DNA from 4 places in the Aeromonas veronii genome. Region 2 is predicted to be linked to each of the others. Evidence: predicted binding sites of a transcription regulator. Region 2 holds the regulator's gene; each other region holds the start of a gene.
What was found. Region 2 encodes LexA, which represses DNA repair genes until DNA is damaged. Its sites were predicted from a motif close to ANCTGTNTNNNNANACAGNT; they were not measured.
Positions count from the first base shown of each region.

Region 1: a site for LexA is predicted at 2,283-2,302, ahead of dinB (DNA polymerase IV). Genes of this name have one in related genera too.
Region 3: a site for LexA is predicted at 2,587-2,606, ahead of recN (DNA repair protein RecN). Genes of this name have one in related genera too.
Region 4: a site for LexA is predicted at 2,392-2,411, ahead of ABNP46_RS11500 (DUF4250 domain-containing protein). Genes of this name have one in related genera too.

Region 1 is NZ_CP157875.1:1,042,588-1,046,768, forward strand. Features, by position in the region: gene nqrF (NADH:ubiquinone reductase (Na(+)-transporting) subunit F) at 1-540, shown strand, start outside; gene ABNP46_RS05005 (FAD:protein FMN transferase) at 544-1,581, shown strand; gene nqrM ((Na+)-NQR maturation NqrM) at 1,671-1,895, shown strand; gene ABNP46_RS05015 (hypothetical protein) at 1,976-2,182, opposite strand; gene dinB (DNA polymerase IV) at 2,305-3,357, shown strand; gene ABNP46_RS05025 (methyl-accepting chemotaxis protein) at 3,424-4,181, shown strand, end outside.
Region 2 is NZ_CP157875.1:4,488,010-4,492,190, reverse strand. Features, by position in the region: gene plsB (glycerol-3-phosphate 1-O-acyltransferase PlsB) at 1-1,426, opposite strand, end outside; gene lexA (transcriptional repressor LexA) at 1,640-2,263, shown strand; gene ABNP46_RS20755 (hypothetical protein) at 2,652-2,942, shown strand; gene ABNP46_RS20750 (SCO family protein) at 3,170-3,796, shown strand; gene dinF (MATE family efflux transporter DinF) at 3,819-4,181, shown strand, end outside.
Region 3 is NZ_CP157875.1:3,157,227-3,161,407, reverse strand. Features, by position in the region: gene ABNP46_RS14480 (DHHA2 domain-containing protein) at 1-595, opposite strand, end outside; gene recN (DNA repair protein RecN) at 875-2,539, opposite strand; gene nadK (NAD(+) kinase) at 2,652-3,536, opposite strand; gene grpE (nucleotide exchange factor GrpE) at 3,782-4,181, shown strand, end outside.
Region 4 is NZ_CP157875.1:2,471,526-2,475,706, reverse strand. Features, by position in the region: gene ABNP46_RS11510 (fumarate hydratase) at 126-1,649, shown strand; gene ABNP46_RS11505 (cell division inhibitor) at 1,901-2,368, opposite strand; gene ABNP46_RS11500 (DUF4250 domain-containing protein) at 2,599-2,796, shown strand; gene ABNP46_RS11495 (glycogen/starch/alpha-glucan phosphorylase) at 3,191-4,181, shown strand, end outside.

The sequences.
Region 1 (4,181 bases), 1.1 Mb from region 2:
ATCGCGACCCCGCCGCCGAGCAACTGGACTGCGCCTCCCGGCCAGATGTCCTCCTACATCTTCAACCTGAAAGCAGGGGACAAGGTGACCATCTCCGGTCCGTTCGGCGAATTCTTCGCCAAGGACACCGACGCCGAAATGGTGTTCATCGGTGGTGGTGCGGGCATGGCGCCGATGCGCTCTCACATCTTCGATCAGCTGCGTCGCCTGAAGACCAAGCGCAAGATGAGCTTCTGGTACGGTGCCCGTTCCAAGCGCGAGATGTTCTATGTCGAGGACTTCGACATGCTGGCCGCCGAGAACGAGAACTTCACCTGGAACGTCGCCCTGTCTGATCCGCAACCGGAAGACAACTGGGATGGCTACACCGGCTTCATCCACAACGTGCTGTTCGAGAACTATCTCAAGAACCACGAGGCGCCGGAAGATTGCGAGTTCTACATGTGCGGGCCTCCCGTCATGAACGCGGCCGTCATCAACATGCTGAAAAACCTCGGTGTTGAAGACGAAAACATCCTGCTGGATGACTTTGGTGGTTAATCCATGCACAGCGTTGTAAAGACCTGGCTAGCCTTCGGGCTAGCCTTTTTCTTGACTGGGTGCGGTCAGGAAACGGTCCAATCCAAACCGGAGATCCACATCACCGGCAGCACCATGGGTACCTACTACTCCATCAAGGTGGCGGATGACGCCGTCCAGGATGGAGCCAAATTACAGGCCGAGGTCGATGTCCTGCTGGAGCGGGTCAACGATCAGATGTCCACCTACAGACCCGATTCCGAGCTCTCCCGCTTCAACCAGCACAAGGACAACACGCCCGTGGTGGTCTCCCGGGACACCGCACGGGTGGTGACCGAGGCCATACACATTGGCCGCGAGAGCCGCGGCGCGCTGGACGTGACCGTGGGCCCCCTGGTCAATCTGTGGGGCTTTGGCCCGGACGCGAAACCGACCAAGGTACCGTCCGATGACCTGATCAGCCAGACCCGCCAGAAGACCGGGCTCGGCAATCTGCACGTGATCACCTCCGCCGATGCGGATACCCTGCAAAAAGACATCCCGGATCTCTATGTGGATCTCTCCGCCATCGCCAAGGGCTTCGGGGTGGACAAGGTCGCCGAGTATCTGGAATCCTTGGGGGCACGCAACTACCTGGTGGAGATCGGCGGTGAGCTGCGCCTCAACGGGGTCAACGGCAAGGGGCACCCCTGGCGGGTGGCCATCGAGAAGCCGACCGTCAATGTCGGCTCGGTGCAGGAGGTGATCCAGCCCGGGGACAACGGCGTGGCCACCTCGGGGGATTATCGCAACTACTACGAGATGGATGGCAAGCGCTTCTCCCACACCATCGATCCGCTGACGGGCAAACCCATTCAGCATCGGATGGTGTCGGTGACCGTGATCCACCCCTCCTGCATGACCGCGGACGGGCTGGCGACGGCGCTCACTGTCATGGGGCCAGAGAAAAGCCTGGCCTATGCCAAGGAGCAGGGGCTGGCCATCTTCGTGATCACCAAGACGGACGATGGCTTCAAAGAGTCCTACTCGGATGCCTTCAAGCCCTATCTGGTGAAGAAGTAATGAACGGCCATCCCTTCGGGGGTGGCGTTGACGTATTGAGTGCACGGGTGCCTCTCGCGGCATCCGGTTAAACAGTAAGGGGTAATAGCATGCAGACTTTTCTGATTACCTTCGGGGTGTTTCTGGCGGTGGTGGTGGCCATGGCCATCGGTTACATCTTCCAGAAGAAGACCATCTCCGGCTCCTGTGGCGGCCTTGGCACCATAGGGATCGAGAAGGAGTGCGACTGCCCGGAGCCCTGTGACAACCGCAAGCAGAAGATGGCCAAGGAAGAGGCCCGTCGCAAGATGCTGGAAGAGCACCGCATCATCTGAGCGGCACCGTCGTCATGGCGCCTGACAGAGCGAGCCGACCTTGAGGTCGGCTCGCTTTTTTTGTGGGCAAGGGCCAGTGCTCAGTAATCGTATTGTTGGCAGGATTTTTTATTGAACTCGGCCTTCCTGCGGGTCAGCTCCTCCCGGGTACCCAGCTCATCCCCTTGCTTGATGGCTTTTTCCAGTATCTCGATACGCTCGAACAGCCAGCTGCACTCGGCAGTCGGGTGATCCTTGGCCGCCGTGATGACGGGCAGCAGACAGAGTCCCAGCCAGATCTTGTTCATCCCTCTTCCTCCTTGATGATGGGTTCCTTAAGAGTCTATATGCTCCCCGCGTTGCTACGACTGGCAGAAATCACAGCACTGGGGTAGCATGGGCTCAGTTAACTGTTTATTTGTACAGTGTCATGCGCAAGATCATTCACATCGACATGGACTGCTTCTTCGCGGCGGTGGAGATGCGGGACAACCCGGCCCTGCGAGAGGTGCCGCTCGCCATCGGCGGCTCGGCGGACAGGCGCGGGGTCATCTCTACCTGCAACTATGTGGCGCGCCGCTTCGGGGTGCGCTCCGCGATGCCGAGCGGCCTGGCCAAGAAGCTCTGCCCGCCGCTGGTGCTGATCCCGGGTCGCATGGCGGTCTACAAGGAGGTCTCCCGCCAGTTGAGGGGGATCTTCCTGCGCTACACCGAACTGGTGGAGCCCCTCTCCCTCGATGAAGCCTATCTGGACGTGACGGAGAGCCCCCATTGCGGCGGCAGCGCCACCCTGATGGCCGCCGAGATCCGTGCCGCGATCAACGCCGAGCTGGGGCTGACCGCCTCCGCCGGGGTGGCGCCCAACAAGTTTCTGGCCAAGCTCGCCTCCGAGCAGCGCAAGCCGGACGGCCTATTCGTCATCCGGCCCCAGGAGGTGGACGAGTTCGTCCGCCTGCTCCCCCTGGCCAAGTTGCCCGGTATTGGCCGCAAGACCGCCGATCGGCTGGAGTCCCAGGGGCTCTACTCCTGCGAGGATGCCAGGGCCATGAGCAGTGAGGAGCTGATCGCCCGCTTCGGCAAGTTGGGGGAGATGCTGACCGGTCGCATCTGGGGGCTGGACGATCAGCCGGTACAGGCTTCCAGGGTGCGCAAGAGTGTAGGGGTGGAGACCACCCTCAGCAGCGATGTGCTGGACGAGGAGGCTTGCTGGGCCGTGCTGAGTCGGCTCATCCCCGAGCTGGAGCTGCGCTTTGCCAAGGATTGCCCTGCCGAGATGCTGATGGGGCAGGGGATCAAACTCAAGTTTGCCGATTTTCAGCAGACCACCGTCTATCGCAAGGGGAGCTATCAGGCCGCTCGTTTCCACGATCTGCTGCACGAGGGGCTACACAGGGCTCAAGGAAAACCCATTCGCCTGCTCGGACTGGTGGTGGGGCTGCCGAGCACCGGGGAGCGCAATCAACTTAGCCTGGATCTGGGCTGATTTAGTTAAGTTTCTGTTTCCAAATCCGATACAGTGGTTACATCTGTAGAAGTTAGGAAATCATGCATGAGTTCTCTTTCTGTTCAGGGACGGATCACCCTGATAGCCGGTTGTTGCCTCCTGGCCAGTGCCGCTGCACTGGTCGCCTCATCCCTCTTCAACGCGGCCCGTATGCAGGAGCAGGTGCTCGCTTCCACTACCCTGGAGGCGCAGCACGCGGCAGAAAACTGGATGCAGGCCATGGGCGCCACCCAGGCGGCCAGAGTGACCAGCTACCTCGACGAGGCCTATTTTCGCGCCACCTTGCTGGCCGAGAATATTCTGTTTCAGCGCAAGAATGCAGCGGATAACTTCGTCCATTCCGAGGCATTGCGCGGCGCCGTGAATCAACAGCTGCAGGATGCAGCGGAATCCTCTGCCAACATGATCGGGGTCTACGGCGTGTTCGAGCCCAATCAGCTGGATGGCGAAGATGCCAACTATCAGGGCTCGACCGCCCTCGGGGCCAACGACAAGGGGCGCTTCTCCAGCTACTGGGCCAGGGTGGATGGCAAGGTGACCCTGGAGGTGATGGACGAAGCCATGCTGGCGAATGCCAAGCCGGGCGCCAACGGTCATCCCGAGAACGAGTGGTACAAGTGCAGCATCCAGTCACGGGCCCTCTGTCTGCTGGAGCCCTATCTCGACGAGGTGGGTGACCAGCAGGTGTTGATGACGTCGGTGACGGCTCCCTTGCTGGAGGAGGGCAACCTGCTCGGCATGGTGGGGGTCGATATTTCGCTGACCACCCTGCAGAGTCTGGTGGAGGAGATGGGCAAGACCCT
Region 2 (4,181 bases):
GTTCGCCGAAGTTGACGAAACCGCGGCCGTAGTTGCGCAGTTTGCGCAGGATGCCGAGCACCTGCAGGAAGCTCTCCTTTTCCTTGCGGCTGCCCTTGAGCTCGTTGTGATAGGTGTTCACCTCCATCACGTGCTCGTAGCCCAGATAGACGGGGACCAGGGTCACCGGCCTGTCCAGCCCGCGCATCATGGCCTGCAGGGTCATGGCCAGCATGCCGGTCTTGGGGGGCAGCAGGCGACCGGTGCGCGAGCGCCCCCCTTCGGTGAAGAACTCCACCGAGTAGCCCTTGGCGAACAGCAGGTTCAGGTATTCACGGAATACGGTGCTGTAGAGGGGGTTGCCCTTGAAGGTGCGACGGATGAAGAAGGCGCCGCCGTGACGGAAGATGGGGCCTGCCGGCCAGAAGTTCAGATTGATGCCCGCCGCGATGTGGGGCGGCACCATGCCCTGGTGGTAGATGACGTAGGAGAGCAGCAGGTAGTCCATGTGGCTGCGGTGGCAGGGGACGTAGACGATCTCGTGTCCCTCCTGGGCCAGCTGGCGTACTCGCTCGGCGCCGTTAACCGAGAGGCCGCGGTAGAGCTTGTTCCAGAGCCAGCCGAGGAAGCTCTCGCCGAGGCGGATCAGCCGGTAGGAGAAGTCGGAGGCGATCTCGTCCATGTAGCCATGGGCGCGTTTCTGCGCCTTTTCCAGGCTGATGCCCTCACGCTCGGCTTCCTCCTCGATCGCCTGCTGGATCACGCTGGAGTCCAGCAACTGCTTGAACAGCAGGTTGCGGTTCGGCAGCTTGGGACCGGTGGCGGCGAGCTGCTGGCGGCTGAAGTGGGTACGCGCCACCCGCGCCAGCTTGTGGGCGATGGCCTCGTCGGTGCCGTGTTTGTCCGCCATGTAGCGCAGGGAGAGGGGCGGAGAGAAGCGCACCAGGTTCTCGCGGCCCTTGAGGATCACGATCAGCGCCTTCTTGAGGCGGTTCGGTGCCAGGCTGCTGATGATATTCCAGCCGGAGGCCTCTTCCCCTTCCCGGCCCGGGCCGCGGCCCCAGAACAGAGTGACGGGAACGACCTGGATATCCAGCGCCGGATCCTGCTTGTGCAGATCCAGCAGCTGGTGAAATTCTTGCAAGAAGGGCAGCGGCTTGGTGCGCTTGCCAAACAGGGGAGGCGGGCGATCCAGACAGACATAGCGCGGCAGCAGCTGACCGTTCAGTTCCAGCGGGGTGAAGGGACCGGGCAGACCGAGATCCTCGCAGCACTGCTGCAGGGTCAAGAGGTCGGTGATCGAGCTGGTTTTCAGGGCATAGACAATGGGTCTGGCCGGGTCCAGGTCCAGTTCCGAAATGGGGTTTTCCGGCAGGCTCTTGTGATTGACCAAGCCGCTGACCGGCCATTGCAGAATGGCTCTGGAAATGTTCTGTCCGATGGACATGGGTGTCTGCTCTCCAAAAAAATGCGGCGTGAGCATAACAAATCACCGCAGGCTTGTCGCCGAGAGGTAGGATGAGTGGCGCACAGGATCAAGAATGGGTCATTTGCCGCAATAAGTGCGACGAAGAGGGGACAAATATCAGCTACGCCTTGCCTTGGCCCCAGCACTGTATATACTGCCAGTGTGCTGTATAAAAAGACAGGTGCCCATGTTATGAAACCCCTTACTCCCCGCCAGGCTGAAGTGCTGGAGCTTATCAAGGCGAACATGAACGAGACCGGCATGCCGCCGACTCGTGCCGAGATTGCCCAGAAGCTTGGTTTCAAGTCGGCCAATGCGGCCGAGGAACATCTGAAGGCCCTGGCCAAGAAAGGGGTCATCGAGATCATGCCCGGCACCTCTCGCGGCATCCGCCTGCTGCTCGAAGAGGAAGAGGCGCCGGAAGAGAGTGGCCTGCCCCTCATCGGCAAGGTGGCCGCCGGCGAACCCATCCTGGCCCAGGAGCACATCGAGAGCCACTATCAGGTGGATCCGGCCCTGTTCCACCCACGGGCAGACTTCCTGCTGCGGGTACAGGGCATGAGCATGAAGAACATCGGCATCATGGACGGGGATCTGCTGGCGGTGCACAAGACCCAGGACGTGCGCAACGGCCAGGTGGTGGTAGCCCGCCTCGATGAGGATGTCACCGTCAAGCGCTTCCAGCGCAAGGGCAGCCAGGTGTGGCTGCTGCCGGAGAACGAAGAGCTCTCCCCCATCTCGGTGGATCTCGCCAGCCAGCACCTCACCATCGAGGGGCTGGCGGTCGGTGTCATCCGCAACGCCGACTGGATGTAATCTCGGCAGCCATCAGACGGCCTCCTGCGGGAGGCCGCGTCGTTTCTGTCTCCCCCGCTTCTGTCGCCCCCTTTGCCATTTTTGTTGCCCTCACACCACGCTGCCACCACCGGGTCGGCATTTCAGATATATCCTTGGGTATGTCCGTCTCGCGCTGGCGGACCAGGGGGTCGCCATCCCCCGAAGGATTGCCTGAGCTGGCCGGGATAAGGCCGCAGGGATGCAACGCCGATGCTGCTGGGGCGGCACGGGATAGAAGGGAGAGTCGCTCGGATGTGGTCAGTGTCCATGTCTCGAAGCGACCCACAGCGTCAGTACGTGGTCCTGCATCAGCTTGCCGCTGGCAAGGGGGCGGCTCGACGTAGCCTGTTGCGCAAGGAGGACAGGTATGGCTTCAAGCTCACCATGGGATCCGGGTCCGGAGACGGCCCCCGCATCTTCCATCACCCGCTTCATCAAGGGCAGCCGGATGACGTGGTTCTACGCGCTCTGGGTGTATCACAAGGGGAGTGGCTGGACCATCTGGCTGGGGTGCCCCAAAGACAAGATAGTCCGCCTGGTGCGCCTGTTTCGTCGCCATCACGACATCGGCTTGCCGGATGCCCCCTGGACAGCTCCTGTCGTCCCGTTGCATGCCGTCATCAGGCGTCCCCAGGTTCGGCAGCGGTGGCGCCCCTGAGTGATCACCGCCCGTTTGCTCCAGGCCCCACCTTGTGTGGGGCTTCTGTTTTTCTGGCAAGCCCGAGGCAAAGTGTGGAGATGGACGGCCTGGTGACCGCGCCAGCGGGATGGGGTCCTACCCCCTATTCAGACCTTGGGGTAGCCAGCGACAGGGTTTGGCAGGTTACAATGACTCTCGATTTGGTCCGATCCCCTGGCTGAACTCCCTGGCAAGGCAAATTTTATATGGTGAAACCCCGTTATCCCCTGATGTTCATGCTGCTGGTCGTCAGCATCATGGTCATTTATTACTGGAGTCGGCCCCTCCAGCCGGAGCAGGCCAATTACTATCCGGCGGGGCGGGACATCAATCCCTTCACCCTGGTGGATGAGGATGGGGAACCCTTCACCGAGGCCAATCTGCATGGCCACTGGACCTTCCTGTTTCTCGGCTACACCTATTGCCCGGACATCTGCCCGACTACCCTGGCGGATCTGCGCGCCGTCTATCCGGAACTGAAGCAGATAGCACCGCGCAGTCAGGTGGTCTTCGTCTCGGCGGATCCCAAGCGGGACGACAGCGCCCGCCTCAAGGGGTATGTCGATTTCTTCCAGCCCGAGTTCAAGGCGGTGACGGCGCAGCACGATCATCTGTTCCCCTTCGTGCGCAACCTGGGCCTCGTCTATTCCATCGTGGAGCACGACAGCAAGGACTACCTGATCGACCACTCCGCCTCCATCGTGCTGATAAGCCCGGCAGGCAAGCTGGTGGCCGTGTTCCGCCCCCAGGCACAGGAGGGCCAGGTGCCCCATGTGTCGATGGCGACCATGGTGTCCGATTTCACCCGGATCGTGCGACTGGCCGGCGAGTGATGTCTGCCGCCGGAGATTGTGCATGCTGATCCCGCCCTGGCTTCGTGACCCCGGGCGTCATCGCGCCGTCTTTGCCCTGGCGCTGCCCATGGTGTTCTCCAATGTCACCACCCCGCTGCTGGGGCTGGTGGACACCTGGGTGATCGGTCATCTCGGCCAGGCCTGGTTCCTCGGTGGCGTCTCGGTCGGTGCCACTCTCATCAACCTGCTGTTCTGGCTGCTGGGCTTCCTGCGCATGTCCACCACGGGCTTGACTGCCCAGGCTCAGGGGGCGGGCAGTGCCGAGGGGCAGCTGGATACCCTGGCGCGGGCGCTGGGGTTGGCGGTCGGCCTCGGTGCCGCGCTCCTGCTGCTGTTGCTGCCCTTTTTACCGGCGCTCATCGCG
Region 3 (4,181 bases), 1.3 Mb from region 2:
CGTCGGCGACCAGGGCCTCGGACAGGGGGGTATCCCCCAACTGGGTACGGCGCTCGAGCAGGGTCTGGGCAAAGGGAGCCAGTTCCAGCTGGGCGATGGGCAGCAGTCGCTCGACCGCCAGCCTGTCCTGCGCCGTGGTCGTGGGGGAGGTGAAGTTGAAGGTATCGCTGACGATAGCCCCTAGCAGCAACCTGGCCTGAGGGCGGGAGAGGTTCTCATGGCCCATCAGTTCGAGCAGCACGGTGGCGCTGCAACCGACGGCTCTCACCCAGGCATCGAGGGGGCCTCGGGTGATCAGGGTGCCGAGGCGGTGGTGGTCGATGAGCCCCTGCACATCCGCATCGGCCAGCCCTTCCGGCCCCTGCTCCAGCTCGCTGAAATCCACCAGAAATACCGGTTTGTCAGCCACGCTGCCTGTCAACACGGGGGGCGCCTCCACTCCGGCGGTTTCCAGAATGAAGCGGGTTTCGGCGATGGGGGCTCCCAGGGCAAAGGCTCGGGCGGGGCGACCCTGGCTGTTGAGCCAGTCGGCGGTGACCAGGGCGGTGCAGATGCTGTCGCTGTCGGGATTCTTGTGACCAAAGACCTGGATCATGGGGCGGTTTCCTGATTGAGAGGGGGGGTTGGCAGAGATCATGTTGCCGAGACCGACCAGAGGGAAGGATAGAGGGAGTTTACACTGGGTTGCCGTCAGGGCGTCATCACTTAGGGGGATTTGTCGCTACGGGGAGGGACTATAGATAGAGGAATTTCATCAATGCCTTGGATTAAAATGCTTTAAGTTGTGGTTTATTTAGTTTTTTGAGCTGCGGTGGTTGTTTTATCTCAGTTATTCCAAGGGCGGGAAGGGGGGTTGCCCCTTCCCGCCCTTGCGCTATGAGGCGAGCAGTTCGCGGGCGTTGGCCAGGGTGTTGTCGGTGATCTGATCCCCCCCGAGCAGCCGGGCCAGCTCGTTGAGCCTTGCCCCGGGGTTGAGTGCCTGCATCTGGGTCTCCGTGGTCTTGCCGTCGGTATGCTTGCTCACCACCATGTGCTGGTGTCCCTTGCCCGCCACCTGGGGCAGGTGGGTGACCACCATCACCTGGGTGGACTCGCCGAGCTGACGCAAGAGGCGCCCGACCACGGCAGCGGTCGGGCCGCTGATCCCCACATCCACTTCATCGAAGATGAGGGTCGGGGTCGAGATCTTGCGGGCGCTGATCACCACGATGGCCAGGCTGATGCGCGACAATTCGCCACCGGAGGCGACTTTGCCAAGGGGCTGAATGGGTTGCCCCGGGTTGGTGGTGACCATGAATTCCACCCGATCGATGCCAAGTGGCGACAGGCTGCTCTGGGCATCGGGGCGCACCTCTATGGTGAAGCGGCCATCGGGCATGGCCAGCTCGTGCATGCTGGCGCTCACCTTGGTGCCCAGCTCCTTGGCATAACGCTGGCGGCTCTGGCTCAGTACCTCTGCCGCCTGTACGAAGGCCTGACGAGTTCGCAGCAATTCGTCCTCCATGCCTTCCAGGCGCTCCTCATCGGAGTTGAGGCGGGCGAGATCCCCCGCCAGCTCCTGGTGGTGCTGGGCGAGCTCGGCCGGTTTGACATGGTGCTTGCGGGCCAGGTTGATGGCACGAGAGAGGCGGGCCTCCAGCTCGTTGAAGCGCTCGGGATCGAGTTCCAGTCGATCCAGGTAGCTGCGCAGCTCGCTGTGGCTCTCCTGCACGCCGATCAGTGCCTCATTGAGCATGCCGAGCACGTTGCCGAGACGACTGTCCATGGCCACCAGGGTTTCGGTTCTGTCCACCGCGAGCTGAAGCAGGCCGGCGATGGTGGTCTCCTCGTTGTCATAGAGCAGATCCAGGCAGGCACCGCACTCCTGCATCAGCTCGGTGCCGTTGGCCAGACGCTGGTGCTCCTCCTCGATGGCTTCGAATTCCCCCGGTTGCAAGGCGAATTCGTCCAGCTCCTGCACCTGGTATTCGATGAGCTGGCGGCGGGCCTCTCGCTGCTGCTGCTCGGCCTTGAGGCGGTTCAGTTCATTTTGCAGTTGACGCCACTGTTGGTAATGGTGGCGCACGTCGTCCAGCAGCAGGTGGTGGCCGGCGTAACCGTCCAGCAGGGCGAGTTGATAGTCGGGTTTGAGCAGCAACTGATGGGCATGTTGACCGTGGACGTTGACCAGGAGCTGACCCAGGCTCTTGAGCTGCACCAGGGGCACCGGAACCCCGTTGATGTAACTGCGGGATCGCCCCTCGGCGGAGAGCACTCGCCGCACAATGCACTCTCCCTCGTTTTCCAGCTCGTTGGCGACGAGCCAGGCCCGGGCGGCAGGATTGCCGTCCAGCAGGAAGCGCGCACTGACCTCGGTCTTGTCACTGCCAGGTCGCACCATGCTGGCTTCGGCCCGCTCCCCAAGGCAAAGCCCGAGTGCATCGATGGCGATGGACTTGCCCGCGCCGGTTTCCCCGGTGATGCAGGTCATGCCGGCTTGCAGGTCGAGTTCGAGAAACTTGACGATGGCGAAGTTGGTGATGGTCAGTTGGGTCAGCATGGTCTCATCCTGTGTGGGCCAACATTACTGTGTATGCATCCAGTATATACTGGTTTTACATACAGTAAAGTGTCAGCCCGCAGCAGGATGCAAAAGGGGCGTGTCAGGGATGTCAGAACAGCTTGCTGCCCCAGCCGAGCTTGTTGCGCAGCACGTGGAAGTAGCTGTAATCCAGTGGATGCACTAGGTGCAGCTTGTGGTTGCTCTTCTTGATGAGGATCTCGTCCCCCGGGTGTACCGCCAGGGTCACCTGGCCGTCGCAGCTCACCTGCATGGCGTCATCCTGGTTGTCGGGGGAGACCAGCAATCGCACCTCGCTGTCCGCGTCCAGCACGATGGGGCGGCTGCTCAGGGTGTGGGGGAACATGGGCACCAGCGTGATGGCGTTCAACTTGGGGGTGAGGATGGCTCCCCCCGCCGAGAGGGAGTAGGCGGTGGAGCCGGTGGGGGTGGCGACTATGATTCCGTCCGAGCGCTGGCTGTACATGAAGCTGCCATCGATATAGACCTCGAACTCGATCATGTGGGCAATCTTGCCGGGGTGGAGTACCGCCTCATTGACCGCCAGATTGCTGGACTTGCGCTCCCCGTGGCGATAGACGGCGGCTTCCAGCAGGAAGCGGTGCTCGCTCTTGAAGTGGCCGGAGAGCACCTGTTCCAGGGGCAGCAGATAATCCTGGGGGGAGAGATCGGTGAGGAAGCCAAGGTTGCCCCGGTTGACCCCGATCACCGCCACATCGAAGCGGGACAACACCCGGGCCGCCCCCAGCATGTTGCCATCCCCGCCGACGACGATGGCGAGATCCGCCTGCTCGCCGAGCTGCACCAGATCCAGCACGCTCTCGCCCTGGATCCCCAGCGTCTGGGCGACCCGGCTCTCGAGCAGCACCCGAAAGCCGCGGGTGCTCAGGTATTGATAGAGGCCCTTGAGGGTCTGGTTGGCGCCTTCATGATGGGGCTTGCCGATGAGGGCGATGGTTTTGAACGGAGAATCCATAGGTTATCGGGTCTGGGCCAAGTATTGAGGGGAGTATACCGCGCTTTGGTGGGGATTTGTCTGCCTCCATGCGGACTGGGTTGATCCCACCCTGAACGGCGGTGAAAGAGTGGGCAAAGCGGCCTCATCCTCCATGTTCTGGCCTTTTCCCCTTGAAAGCGGGGGCTGCGTCCCCATAATAGCGCCATTGATCGCAGCCAGGCTGCCCTGATTTGTTTGAAGTCACCCTGAATATTGGAGATGTCATGAACCACGAAGAGCAAAAGGTTGAAGCGATGGAGCAAGTGGATGCCCAGCCAGTCGAGCCGACCGATGTAGACAGTGAAGTGACAGCCGAGCAGGCCCGCATCGCCGAGCTTGAGGCGCAACTGGAAGCGGCCCAGCAGGCGGCTGCCGATGAGCGTGAGCGCGCCGTGCGTGCCGTCGCCGAGATGGAAAACCTGCGTCGCCGCGCGGCCCAGGACGTAGAGAAGGCGCACAAGTTCGCGCTGGAGAAATTCGCCGGCGAACTGTTGCCCGTGCTGGACAACCTGGAGCGTGCCATCGAACTTGCCGACAAGGAAAACGAAGCCCTCAAGCCGATGATCGAAGGGGTCGAGCTGACCCTGAAATCCATGCAGGGCGGGGTCGCCAAGTTCGGCCTGG
Region 4 (4,181 bases), 2.0 Mb from region 2:
ATTTACAGAAAAACACGTCATAAAAACACGCCCTGCCTGTCGCGCTGTGTATGCACCGCACTAAGGCTCGGCTCAAATGGAAGCCCTTGCTCGCATTGCTTGAGACAAGGACCAGTGAGGATGATATGAGCATCATTAAAAAACAGGACTTTATTGATTCTATTGCCGACGCCCTGCAGTACATCTCCTTCTACCACCCCCTCGATTTCGTCCAGGCCGCCAAGGCTGCCTATGACCGCGAGATCAACCCGGCCGCCAAGGATGCCCTGGCCCAGATCCTGATCAACTCCCGCATGTCCGCGGAAGGCCACCGTCCTCTGTGCCAGGACACCGGCATCGTCACCTGTTTCGTCAAGATTGGCATGAAGGTGCAGTGGGACAGCGACATGACAGTGCAGGAGATGGTGGACGAGGGCACCCGCCGTGCCTACACCAATCCGGACAACCCGCTGCGTGCCTCCGTGCTGGCCGATCCGGCCGGCAGTCGCAAGAACACCAAGGACAACGCCCCGGCCGTGGTGCACATCGACATGGTGCAGGGTGACAAGGTGGAAGTGAGCATCGCCGCCAAGGGCGGTGGCTCCGAGAACAAGTCCAAGATGGTGATGCTCAACCCGTCCGACGACGTGGTCGAATGGGTGCTGAAGACGGTGCCGACCATGGGTGCTGGCTGGTGCCCCCCCGGCATGCTCGGCATCGGCATTGGCGGCACCGCCGAGAAGGCGGCGGTGCTGGCCAAGGAAGCCCTGATGGAGCACATCGACATTCAGGAGCTGATCGCCCGTGGCCCGCAAACCACGGAAGAGAAGCTGCGGGTGGATCTCTATGACAAGGTCAACAAGCTCGGGATCGGTGCCCAGGGTCTGGGTGGCCTCACCACAGTGCTGGATGTGAAGGTGAAATCCGCGCCGACTCACGCCGCCTCCAAGCCGGTGGTGATGATCCCCAACTGCGCAGCCACCCGCCACGTTCACTTCGAGCTGGATGGCTCGGGCCCGGCGGAGCTGACCCCGCCCAAACTGGAAGACTGGCCACAGATCACCCGCGAGTCCGGCGGCAACGTGCGCCGGGTCAACGTGGACGGCATCACCAAGGCCGAGCTGGCCAGCTGGAAGAGCGGGGATACCGTGCTGCTCTCCGGCAAGATCCTGACCGGTCGCGACGCGGCCCACAAGCGCATCGCCGACATGCTCAAAAATGGTGAAGGCCTGCCGGAAGGGGTCGATTTCACCAATCGCTTCATCTATTACGTCGGTCCGGTGGATGCGGTCCGTGACGAAGTGGTCGGCCCGGCGGGTCCCACGACCTCCACCCGGATGGACAAGTTCACCGACATGATGCTGGGGGAGACCGGTCTCATCGGCATGATAGGCAAGTCCGAGCGCGGTCCAAAGACGGTGCAGAGCATCAAGGAGCACCAGGCTGTCTATCTGATGGCCGTGGGGGGCGCCGCCTACCTGGTGGCCAAAGCCATCAAGAAGGCGCGGGTGGTGGCCTTCGCCGATCTCGGCATGGAAGCCATCTACGAGTTCGAGGTGGAAGACATGCCGGTGACGGTCGCCGTCGACTCCCAAGGCAACAATATCCATGAAACCGGCCCGGCCTACTGGTCGGCCAAGATTGCCGAGCTGGACGTCAAACTCTCCTGAGTCGTGTTGACGGGCATGCCAGCCATGGGATGCCTGAACATGCAAGGCTTGGTTTTGGGCTCACGGCAATGATAAAAGGCGACCTCAGGGTCGCCTTTTGCATGGGTGAAAGAGCGTCATTTCCATTCCAGACCCAGCCTCCAGACCCAGAGCCCTGATAACCGCCAATGGCTACCGTTCATGACTGCCTAGGTTGGATGCACTATCCATCACCACGCCTTCCTTAGCCTTCGTTTCCCCATCAGCCAGTCTCAGTGATTGAGATAGATATCCTGACCACCGTAACCAAGGTTCGGGTGATGGGGGAGGCGTTGTGACTCGAAGAACCGAGTCAGCACGCCGGTACCTTGCCCCAGTCTCTTCAACTTGGCGCGATCCAGGGCGACCTGTTCGGGTAGCCAGGTCAGCACGGCGGCGCAGTGGCCGTTGCCGAGGCTCTGCTCCAGCATGCGCTGCCAGTTCTTGATCTTGGCACCGTGCACCACCAACACCCGGGCGGGATCGATCCCCTGCGCCTGCCACTGCTCGGCCACTGGCAGGCCAGGGGGGGCGATGAGCAGGATCCAGCCGCCATTATCCTGACTGAGCCGTCCCAGCTCGCTCAGCAGCGGCGTCTCGGGCTGTGCGGCCTGCTCTACCTTGGCCTGGTGGCGAGTGGGCCAGGGGGCCATCAGACCGGCAGGGGAGGATGGGATAGGGTGGCTCAGGGGCTGGCTCATATGTTTTCCTGTATGAATAACCATGCTGTATGCGTATACAGTAGTTGTAACGAGCGCCAGTGACAAGTCGTTTTCGGTCAAAAATGTGAGCCCACTAACAGGATGTTTTGTTATCTAATTGAATTTAAATGAAATTTACACTCAACCTAAGTTGGGTGTTTTTTGCGCTATGGACAAAGCGGGGGCAGGGGGTCATGGTTATACAGTATGTATGACAAGGAGGGATCGGGATGGATGTCAGCACCTTGCAACGACTGGACGCCAATATTCTGCTCGGGATCATCAACGAAAAGCTGCGGCTGGAGTGCGATGGTCTGGAGGAGCTGTTGGCCTACTACGACATGACGGAAGATCAGCTGGCCGCGCGTTTGCAGCAGATCGGCTATCACTACGACCCCATGAGCAACCAGTTCAAGGCTCATGGGTAATATGACGAGAAAAGGTGCTCCAACTGGGGCACCTTTCTTTTATTGTGGAAATGATCCTGTGAAGATTGAAATCGCTTTCACATCCATTCAGGAATGTCGTTATTTTCATGTATTTTCAAACGCTTTCAAGTATTGAAAACCTATTCATGAACATGCTCGTTTCGTTTTTATATAACCACATGATTTATTTGAATATTAACATTTAATCTAATCTTGATTTGGAAAGGGTTTTCAGGCTTGAACTGTCATTTCCATACGTTAAAGTGTGACTCGCGTTAACGTTTCATTCAGCGGTTTTGGCTAGTATGCTCATGCCGGAACATATTCAGATATAACAACAGTGCCGGTCCCGAGATGGGATAACATTTTTATTTGTAACGAAGGAAAATGGTGTATGGCTACCAAGAAGAAGACAGACCAGGATCTCCAACTGGATAAAGATCAGCTTAAAGCGAGCATCGTGCGTCACCTGCGTTCTACCTTGGGGACAAGCGAACAGAAAGCCTCGCCGGAAGCGTGGTGGAAAGCGACGGCCGCCGCCGTCAACGAGCAGGTATACGAGCGCCTGACCCGTACTCAGCAGACTCACTTCAAGAAAGATACTCGTGCGATTCACTATCTCTCTGCTGAATTCCTGATGGGGCGCCTGACTTCCAACAACCTGCACAACCTCTCCCTTTACAAGACCTGCGAAGAGGCCTTGGGGGAACTCGGTCTGGAACTGACCGATCTGTGCGAGCAAGAGCCTGACATGGCCCTTGGCAACGGCGGCCTTGGCCGTCTGGCCGCTTGCTTCATCGACTCTCTCGCCACCCTGAACTACCCGGCCGTGGGTTACGGCATTCACTACGAGCACGGCTTGTTCCGTCAGGAATTCCAGGATGGCCGCCAGATCGAGCGTCCGGACTCCTGGCGCGAATACGGCAACCCCTGGGAGATTTGCCGTCCCGAATCGGTGCAGGAGATCCCGCTCTATGGCTACGTGGAGACCGTATTTGGCGACAACGGCGGCCTGAAAAAGGTGTGGCACGCCGGTCGCAAGATCAAAGGGGTGCCCTGGGATATCCCGGTTGTCGGCTTTGGCGGTCACACCGTCAACATCCTGCGGCTGTGGGAGTCCCGTGCCTCCGAATTCTTCGACTGGGACGTGTTCAACGCCGGTGGTTATGTCGATTCCCAGGCGGAGAAGGCCCAGGCCGAGACCATCTCCAAGGTGCTCTACCCGAACGATGAGACGGATGCCGGCAAAGAGCTGCGTCTGATCCAGCAATATTTCTTCTGCGCCTGTTCCATCAAGGACATCATGCGCCGTTACAAGCGCGCCCATGGCAGCGACTTCAGCAACTTCGCCGCCCAGATCGCCATCCAGCTCAACGATACCCACC